Regions from separate parts of the Comamonas sp. CMM02 genome, predicted to be linked through region 1. Evidence: riboswitches for the same ligand, from Rfam matches in the RefSeq annotation. Region 1 holds a riboswitch; each other region holds the start of a gene.
The links. A riboswitch is a leader RNA that binds a small molecule or an ion and turns the genes downstream of it on or off. The one in region 1 is predicted to bind cobalamin.

Region 1 (3,242 bases):
GTGAACTGCAGGCACACCAGGGTGTTGGATTTTTCTCCAGAGGCAGCAGCAGTCGCTACCCTTTCACGGTCATTGTGGATGGGCAGGTCGCCGAATTTGAAGCGAGCGGCTGGCTCTCAGTCAACGATGCAGAGTGCTACACCAGTGCAGCACTTGCCGGTTGTGGACTGATACAGGCCCCCCGCTTTCGCCTGCAAGAGCACCTGCAAGCCGGGCGTCTGGTGCAAGTGCTTGAAAAATGGATGTGTCCTGCGCGTCCGGTTTTTGCGCTGTATCCATTTCACCATCAGCTTTCACCCAGAGTGCGGGTGTTTATCGATTGGGCCTGTGGTGTGTATGAAGACAGGTTCACTCCAGCGCAGGCTGGCTAATGTCACCTCAAGCATTGAAATGTGGTTCCGAACGCCGGGGGCTTGTCTGAGGGGGTGCTGCGCGCCATGTGCGTGCATTCTTTCGCTGGCTCGGGTGCTGCTGCTTCCAAGGCCTTGTGCCTTCAGGCGCACTCGCGATATGTGCCAGTTTGCAAGTACTGCCCATCTGCAGCGAAGGCCTCCAAAAGCGGCTGATATGGGCGTTCAGGAGATGGGCTCAGCACAAGGCAACGTTGTCGGCATCCAGTGACGGTGGGCGTAAAAGATCTTCGTTCACCCCCATCTCCAGGCTGGCGCGCTCGACAGCTTGCCAAAGTGTCGCTGGCATTTGCAGTATCTCTTCAGGGGACTCAGCACTGGCAATCCAGGCACTGATTTCACGGTGCTGTTCATGGGTCAGCAAGTCAAGATTCAGCATTTCGTCGATTGTTTTCATTGTTTGGCGATGGGTGATTTTTAGACGGACACTCATCCAAGATGGTGCCAGATGCTGTCAAAACTAGAGCCGCGTGCTTGCCAATTACCAATTTAAGGCCGGGAATGCGAAGTATTGCCTCAACGGCCTTACCTGCCTCACAGGGCGCTTGGCACGACTGAACTCCAATGGCCGCAATGTCGTGCACATGGCCAAGAGTGTTTTTGCAGCGCCAGTCTGGCAGTGGGGATGCGCGGCACGGTCTCTGTGCACCAGATGTCTGGCATCTGACTCTTATAATCAGCGCCTACGAACGGGAGTCCTGCCGCGCAAACGCACGGCGGGGTGAAACGGGAAGTCCGGTGACCTCAAGGCTTTGGCCTTGAACATTCCGGCGCAGCCCCCGCTGCTGTAAGCCTGACAGACACACTTTAATGCCACTGGATGACATATCCGGGAAGGCGGTGTGCCCTGAATGACGGCGAGCCAGAATACCGACCTGTTCGAACGCAGTTGTATGCCACGGGGTGTGGGCCGTTTGCTGACAGGCCCAGTCTCACCTCATTGTGTGGCCCAGGCCCGCCGCACACATCTCCTCCTCCTTGCATGCCTTTCATCGTGTAATGGCTCGGGGAGAGCATGGACGAACAGTTCAAACAGCTGCATGCCGGGCGCATGCAGGAAAAAAAGGCACAGGTTCTGGCCGCAGTAGAGCGTGCCCAGACAGAGCGTGGCATCGTTGTGCTGCTCACAGGCCATGGCAAAGGCAAGACGACTTCTGCATTTGGCATGCTGTACCGCGCACTGGGACACGGGCTGCGTGCGGGTGTGGTGCAGTTCATCAAAGGCACGCACGCTACGGGTGAAATCACGTTCTTGCACCACCTTGGTCTGCTCGGTCAAGGGCCAGCGTCTCAGGTGCAATACCACGCCATGGCAACAGGTTGCACCTGGCAGCGCAGCGACTGGGATGCCGACAAGCCCGCAGCCGATATAGCGTGGCAGGCAGCGCAACGCATGCTCTGTGATGACAGCCTGCGTCTGGTGGTGCTCGATGAATTGACTTTCATGCTGCAGTACGGCTATCTGCAGATGGAGCACGTACTGCAAGCCATCAGAAACCGGCCACAAGGGCAGACGGTGGTGATAACTGGTCGCTCTGCGCACGCGCAGCTGACAGCGCTGGCAGACACCGTCAGTGACATTGCAGAGACCAAACATGCATTCAAAGCCGGGGTCAAGGCACAAGCGGGCGTAGATTTCTGATGCGCTGGACTTTGCCTTCATGCGCGGTCGTGGCATTTTTGTGTGGGCCTTTGTGGGCTGATACGGCTCAGCTGCCAACTCTCATGTCCACCAATATCTGTGCCGATACCCTGGCATTGAGTCTGGCTGATCCTTCGCAAATTCTTTCGCTCTCGCGTCAGAGCCAAGATGCGCAGCGCTTTTCCATGGTGGCCCAGGCTAAAAAATTCCCGTCGAACTTAGCTACCGCAGAAGATGTGCTGCACAGCAAGCCGCACATTGTGCTGGCCTCGCGCCGCTGGAATGCCCGCCACCAGACGGCACTGCTCAAACGGTACAACGTCCAGATCGTGACCGTGCCATTTCCCACCGATTGGGACGGCATCTTCAGCAGCACCCGCCAGATAGGCAAAGCCCTGGGCAGAGAGCCGGCCGCGCAAGAGCTGCTGGAGAGTCTGTCGCTGCGTTTAGCGCAATTGCACCAAACTGCGCGCCCGTTCAATGCCCTGTATTTGCGGCCCAATGGTGGAAGTGCTGGCAAGCAGACCCATGTGGATGCGGTGCTCACGGCCGCTGGACTGCGCAACCACGCCACAGCACTGGGCCTGCATGGATGGGGGCGCATTGATCTGGAACGCATCGTGCACAACCCTCCAGATATTTTCATCACCCCCGGTCTGGTCAACGACGTGGCATATGCCCGCTCTGGACTGAGCCGCCATCCACAGATGCAAAAGCTGCTCCAGCGCATTCCAGTGGTGGCCTTGGCGCATAACGACTGGGGTTGCAGCAACTGGCTGTTGATTGAAGCGGCAGAGTCGGTAGCCGCGCAGGTGGATGCCTTGCAGCTGCCATTGACCAGCACTCAGACTCTGGCGCACGAGGTGGGCAAACCATGAATGCAATCCCCGTGCGAGCTGGGCTGTCAAATTTCTCGAATGCCTGGGTTTTGAATGGTGCTCTATTGGCAGTGCTGCTGATGCTCAGCTGTATCTCGCTGGGCATCGGCTCGGTGTCCATCGGCGTCACCGACTGGTGGTCTGTGATCCTGCAGCAGCAGGCCACTGATTTGGCGCTGCGGCACCAGTCAATCATGCAGGAAATCCGCCTGCCCAGGGTCGTGCTGGCAGTGCTGGTGGGCATGTCGCTGGGCATGGCCGGGGCAGCTTTGCAAGGGCTGCTGCGCAACCCGCTGGCCGAACCGGGTCTGC
Region 2 (3,242 bases), 560 kb from region 1:
TTCAGCGCCGTTGTAAACAACGACCTTGGAAAACGTCTGCCGATCTTTGAGACTTCTCTTTTGCTGTGAAAAGTTGGAGAAAGTTACATCCTCCCATAAGCGGGATATCACCTCCTGCAAAAAGTCGAAGATTCCTCTGCACAAGAAGATCAGGTATTCAACCTCCGTGACAGCCATCCTTGACACACCCTCACCAAGTACCGCTCTAGAGGTGTGCAAGTGCTTGATCTTGGCTATTGAAGCGGTGAGGTTGAAAATGTCATCCATCAGCCCTCCAACCGCTTTCTTGACCGGAGGAAAGCTTGCTTGTTGGGCAATAAAGGTCAGGAAGTCAAACTTAGTATCGTTTGTTGATGCTGGCTCGGACCCGAAGTAGAACATTTCCGCCGGTCTAACAACCTGCATCTCCATCAGTTTTCCTCCTGCAGGCACCCACATACGCCACGCTTTTTGGCTATAGAACAATGTTGAGATGAGGAATCGTCCTTGGACGTTCTGAAGATCGATAAATGGGATGTCAGTGAGTGAGTAGGTCGGTTCTTCAGGCATTCAACAAGGCTAGTGACGTGAAACTGGCTGGAGTCTAATGACTTCCTTTACGAATAGAAAGTGGCGTCTCACTGACTGCTCGAGGTCGAATGCAGCCGCCTGTATCCCGTGCGTCCTAAACGAATTGGTCTGTAGGATGGTCTATAGGTTTCATAAATCTCGTCGCAAGGCGCATGAAATATAGGCTCGGGGCGGAAGCTGCTTTCCGCCAAATTCAGGGTTCAAAGCAACCCATAAAAGTCCCGAAAGGGGCTTTTTCATTGCTGAAATTGCTTGGTGCACCGTTTTTCCGATCACCTGCCGTTCGCTGCTAGCACCGGCAATCGACATACACGTCGCTTGCGCACGCCTGCCCCTTCGAAAAAGACGATGCACGCTTTGCCAAAGCGCCAGCTGTTCAATGGCGCTGCCGCTCGGTGCGGAGATTTGCCACGATATACTGCGCAGCTTATTGAATGAAGATGCTGTGCACAACTGATGTGCACCATGTTTTTATTCAATTTCGTACAACAGGTGCTCGGGTTCACTCCCGGGTTAAACGGGAACAGGGTGCAATGCCCTGGCTGCCCCCGCAACGGTAAACAGATAAATCCGACTCGAGGCTCTTGCATGCAGTGCAAGGGCCAGCCACTGATGTTTTACGTGGCCTCAACATGAGGTGCGCGGCAACATTGGGAAGGCGAGCGGCAAGCCCAAAGCCATCTGTGAGCCCGGATACCGGCCTGTTTGAACGCTGTGCAACATGGGGTTCACCCCCCTCTTCGCCAGCATTTGCAACGACCGTCTGCGGGGAGCAGCGTGATGGCAACAAGCTAGTGGCAGGACCAGATACCGGCCCACAACCCTAGCGAGATCTCATCAGCAGCAGGCAGGCGGTCAGCATTCTCTGATCACCATGAATCATTTCAAATTGCCTGCCGTTCTGATCGGCTTGGTGCCCGCCTCTATGGCTATCGCTGCTGAGCCTGCTGCTGTGCATATCGGCATTGAGCAGACGCAGGAGGCCATACCTTCCAGCACTTATGCACTGCCTGTACTGCCAACAGTTGAGGTCCTGGGCAATGTCGGCCTGGGCCTGTCGCAAGCCAGCACCTCCGGCAGCCGCACTGGCATTGCCACGCGCGACTTGCCAGCCAGCCTGGACTATGTGGACGAACAAACCTGGCAAGAGCGTGGCGACAGCCGCATGGCCGACATCATTGGCCGCACCGTAGGCATGACGCCGCTGTCGCCTACCAGTTACAGCAGCCTGAACTTTAGCGCACGGGGCTTTACAGGCACCAATTCGGTTGGAATTGCCGAAGATGGCGTAAAGCTGGGTGTGGCCTCCAGCACCACGCCCTACCCCAGTGATAGCTGGGGTTACGAGCGCGTCGAAGTGCTGCGCGGCCCAGCGTCTATTTTGTACGGCAGCGGCACCGTGGGAGCAACAGCCAACGTGGTACGCAAGCAGCCCACGCGCGAGCTGATGCGTGAAGTGATGGTGGGTGCTGGCTCGTACGACACAGGCCGTTTAGGCCTGGGCATGAGTGGCCCTCTGGGCGAAACGCTGAGCTACCGCATGGACGTGTACGGCCACACCAGCAGCGGCGAGCATGCAATGAGCCAATCCCACGGTAGCAAGTTCATGAGCACCTTGCGCTGGCAACCCAGCGGCGTACTACGCGCAGAGTTGCTGGTTGACAGCAGCGACCAAAAACCGGCCCGCTACTTTGGTACACCTACTCTCAATGGCCGCATCGTGAAGAGCCTGCTGGGCCGCAACTTCAACACGCAAGACAGTGCCATCAGCATCAAGGATCAACGTGTGCGGGCGCGCGTGGAGTACCAGCTCAACGACCAGCTGACCGTGCGCAATGAGCTCTACCACTTCAAGGCAGACCGCTACTGGCGCAATATTGAGGCGTACAGCTACCGGCCAGCAACTCAGCAGATTAAGCTTGCAGACTATTTGGAACTGTCGCACGACCTGGATCAAACCGGCAACCGGCTGGAAGCTGTCGTCAACGCCGGTACGCACAAGCTGGTGCTGGGATGGGAGGTGAGCAAAGCCAAGTTCCGCTTTGCCCGCAATGATTACGCCGGTAGCGACACCATCGGGGTCAATGATCCAAGATGGAGTCACTGGCCCAATACTTCGCCGCTGTTGCCCAACTTCCGTACAGAGGCCACTACGCATGACTTTTATGTCGAAGATGCCTGGTCACTGTCTGAACGCTGGCTGCTGCTGGGTGGCATCCGCCAGGGCGTGACTGATATGTCGCGCTACCCGGTATCTGGCGTGGGTGCTTTTGACACACGTTTGCACGGTACAGCTTGGCGCTTGGGTAGCACCTACGCACTGAACGCACACACAAACCTTTACGGCCAGTTCACGCAAGGGCATGACCCCGTCGGCAACATCCTGACGCTCAACACCACCAACAAACACTACAAACTGACAACCGCCCGCCAGGTGGAAGTGGGCCTGAAGCAGCAGTCTGCAAATGGACATAGCGAATGGACCGTCGCGGCCTACCGCATCGAGAAAAATGACATCGTCACGACCGACCAGCAAACGAAGCTGCAAACACAAGGTGGCAAGCAATACTCGCAAGGGCTGGAGTTGACTGCCGCGCTGCGCTTGACCCCACACTGGCGTATTGACGGCAACCTCGCGCTCGTAGATGCCCAATATGACGAGCTGATCAAAA
Region 3 (3,242 bases), on a different contig from region 1:
GCCGCAGCCTTGGCATCATGGACGCTGGTGCGCCGCCACGGTGCCCCCAGCGCGCATTAAGGCACGCTGGTTTGGTTTGAACCGCTTTTCGTTTGCTGATCTTGACTGCCTCCACCCACACACTGCCCTGCATTGCCATTGCAGGCCCGACCGCCTCTGGCAAAACCAATGCTGCACTGGCGCTGGCCGCCGTTCTTGCTCAACGCGGCCAGGCCAGCGAAATCATCAGCGTGGACTCTGCACTGGTCTATCGCACCATGGACATCGGCACTGCCAAGCCCTCCGCCCAAGAGCAGGCGGCGGTGCCCCACCACCTGATTGATATTCTGGACCCCCTGCAGTCCTACAGCGCTGCGGAGTTTGTTCAAGACACCCAGCGTCTGGCTGGTGAAATCCGTGCACGCGGCGCAATTCCACTGCTGATAGGTGGCACCATGCTGTACTTCAAAGCCTTGCTCGATGGCATAGATGACATGCCTGCCGCAGACCCCGAAGTACGCGCCCAGCTGGATGCGCAGGCTGCAGAAATAGGCTGGCCAGCCATGCATGCACAGCTGGCCAAGGTAGACCCGGAGACTGCAGCACGCCTGGCCCCAGCAGACAGCCAGCGCATTCAGCGTGCGCTGGAGGTGTGGCATGTCTCCGGTCAACCGCTGTCCAGCTTTCATCAATCCAAAAAAAGAGCTGAAAACGCACAGCCTGCGTTCGATTGCACCCTCTTTTCTTTAGAACCCAATAACCGCGCCTGGCTGCACGAGCGGATTGCCCAGCGCTTTGACGACATGCTGCAAGCCGGCTTTCTGGACGAGGTCAAGGCCCTGCGCGCACGCGGCGACCTGCACCTTGATGTCTCCAGCATGCGCTGCGTGGGCTACCGTCAGGTGTGGGAAGAGCTGGACTGGCAAGAACGTCAGGGCAAGCCGAGCATCAACATGCATCTGGTGCGTGAAAAAGGCATTGCCGCCACCCGTCAGCTGGCCAAGCGCCAGATCACCTGGCTGCGCAGCATGCCCCAGCGCCACACCATTGCCTGCGATGACCCCATGGCCACCATGCATCTGGTGCAAGCAGCCTTGTCTGTGGTGCAGGCTGCCCAGGCACCCTCCAAAGCCTGAATGACCTCATGTGCAGGGTGCTCAACCTACGTTCTGACACACGGCTGCGCCTTGTGCAGGCCTAGGATGCATGTATTTGCTGGATCAAGGAGCCGCCCATGCCAAGCCCCCGCTTTTCGTTATTACCGCGCTGTCTCAGCTATGCAGCGCTGGCTGCCAGCCTGCTGATCTTGTCTGGCTGCGCGCAGGACCATTACTACCAGCCCTCTGAAACATCAGCCAGCCAGAAAAGTGGCGTAACGGTGTACGGTGAGATTGACACCAGCGTAGTGCGTACACGCTAGCTAGCCCTAGAGCCTGCAGCTACAGGCCGTCAGCATTGCGCTGCGACGGTTACCAAACGCTACGTTATCATTCACTAACTGCTCCCAATAGGGAGCAGTTTTTACGTGATCGGTGCCCACAAGCTGTTCTAGCAAGGGTTAAACGGGAAACAGGTGCGCTACACCCACTGGTGCCAGCCATGCCTGTGCTGCCCCCGCAACGGTAAATGCGATTAACTGCGTCATCAAACCACTGGAGCCCTGGCTCTGGGAAGGGGACGCAGCTGCCTGACCAGACAACGCATGAGCCCGGAGACCGGCCGAAACGTACTTGAGCGGATGTGCTGCGGGGTAGCTCAGACGCGCACAGCATCCGCTGTGCGCTGAGCACCGGCCACGCAGCCCATCCATGTGCGGCACACCACATCTTGCGGGGACGCAAGCCGTGGTCAGATGGGTCTTCTTCATGTCATTCCGTTTTTCCCGGTGCTCACTGGCTGTGAGCGCCGCCTTGTCCGTGCTTGCGCACGGTGCCAGCGCCCAAGAAACTTTCAACACCCCGGTGACCGTGTCTGCTACCCGCATAGACATGAGCGACCAAGATGCGCCCTACGCCTCTGAAGTCCACACCCGCAGCGATATTGAACGCTCTGGCGCCAGCTCGCTGTTTGATTATCTGGCCCAGCAAACCTCGCTGCAGGTCACACCCAGCTACGGCAACCGCTACGCCCCCCAAATCAGCATGCGTGGCTACGGCAACGATGGCTTTCAGAACCTCGTCATCTCCGTCAATGGCCGCCGTCTGAACAATATCGACATGGCACCGCAGCTCATCGGATCGATTTCCCTGAGCGACATTGAACGCATTGAAATCACCAAGGGCAGCGGCGCTGTCATGTTCGGCGATGGCGCTACTGCCGGCACCATTCAGATTTACACCAAACCCCACAACGGCGTCAGTCTGGAGACCTATGCCGGCAATTACGGCAACCGTGGCGCGATTGCCACTGCAGGCCTGGTGCGTGAAAAGTTTGACCTCTCAGCCACGCTGGACCACAGCAAGGCCGGCGGCTTCAGCGACAAAGATCCTTCGGGCCACAAAGACCAGTCAGAAGCCAACACCTGGCGTTTCGCCGCTGGTGTCAAGCCCGTCGACAACCTGCGCTTGGACTTTGAAGCTGGCTCCTCGCACATTGATACGCGCTACCCCAGCTCACTGACACTCAAAGAGTTCAATGCCACGCCGGGCATGAACAAAAACAGCCTCTATACCCAGCAAAAACTGCAAACTGACCACTGGAGCCTGGGCGCTGACTACCAGCTCAACACGCAATGGAAGCTCTCTGCGCGCCACCACGCCGAGGACAAGTCTTCGCTGTACCCAGCCTCTAAGTTCGCCTCAGACTACCGCTACATCTCCAACGAGCTGGCCTTGCAATACCAAAATGATGCTGTGGTCATCAACGCAGGTTTTCAGGATTTTGATGGCGTGCGCTCACAAGTGGACAACCGCACGACCAAAGACAATCGCGCACTCTTCCTGCAGGGCCAGTACATGCTGGATGCGCTCACGCTGTCGGCGGGTGTTCGCCGGGAACAGGTCACATACCGCTACAGCCCAATCGCAGGCCAGTCCATTGAATCCGACAAACGCCTGACCTCTTGGGAGCTGGGCGCCAACCACCGCCTGTCGCCCCAGCTGGCCTTGTTCGCCAACTACAGCGATGCCTTTGTTACCCCCGATGTGGATCGCTTTTTCACCACAGACTGGATGACCGGCATCACATCCTTTAATGGTTTCATTGAGCCAGCCAAGGTACGAACGCTGACCGTGGGCGCCAACCACAACACCGAGCGCAACCGT

Region 2: it holds a riboswitch for cobalamin, as region 1 does, so the genes downstream of both, IB213_RS13090 (TonB-dependent siderophore receptor) here and cobO (cob(I)yrinic acid a,c-diamide adenosyltransferase) in region 1, are expected to answer to the same signal.
Region 3: it holds a riboswitch for cobalamin, as region 1 does, so the genes downstream of both, IB213_RS07400 (TonB-dependent receptor) here and cobO (cob(I)yrinic acid a,c-diamide adenosyltransferase) in region 1, are expected to answer to the same signal.

What each region holds. Positions count from the first base shown of each region.
Region 1 is NZ_JACUZW010000003.1:219,150-222,391, forward strand. Features, by position in the region: gene IB213_RS10515 (LysR family transcriptional regulator) at 1-371, shown strand, start outside; gene IB213_RS10520 (hypothetical protein) at 589-807, opposite strand; cobalamin riboswitch at 1,085-1,304, shown strand; gene cobO (cob(I)yrinic acid a,c-diamide adenosyltransferase) at 1,426-2,052, shown strand; gene IB213_RS10530 (ABC transporter substrate-binding protein) at 2,136-2,930, shown strand; gene IB213_RS10535 (iron ABC transporter permease) at 2,927-3,242, shown strand, end outside.
Region 2 is NZ_JACUZW010000003.1:782,986-786,227, forward strand. Features, by position in the region: gene IB213_RS13085 (hypothetical protein) at 1-549, opposite strand, end outside; cobalamin riboswitch at 1,044-1,290, shown strand; gene IB213_RS13090 (TonB-dependent siderophore receptor) at 1,445-3,242, shown strand, end outside.
Region 3 is NZ_JACUZW010000002.1:484,933-488,174, reverse strand. Features, by position in the region: gene IB213_RS07415 (multidrug effflux MFS transporter) at 1-60, shown strand, start outside; gene miaA (tRNA (adenosine(37)-N6)-dimethylallyltransferase MiaA) at 102-1,115, shown strand; gene IB213_RS07405 (hypothetical protein) at 1,214-1,399, shown strand; cobalamin riboswitch at 1,493-1,718, shown strand; gene IB213_RS07400 (TonB-dependent receptor) at 1,845-3,242, shown strand, end outside.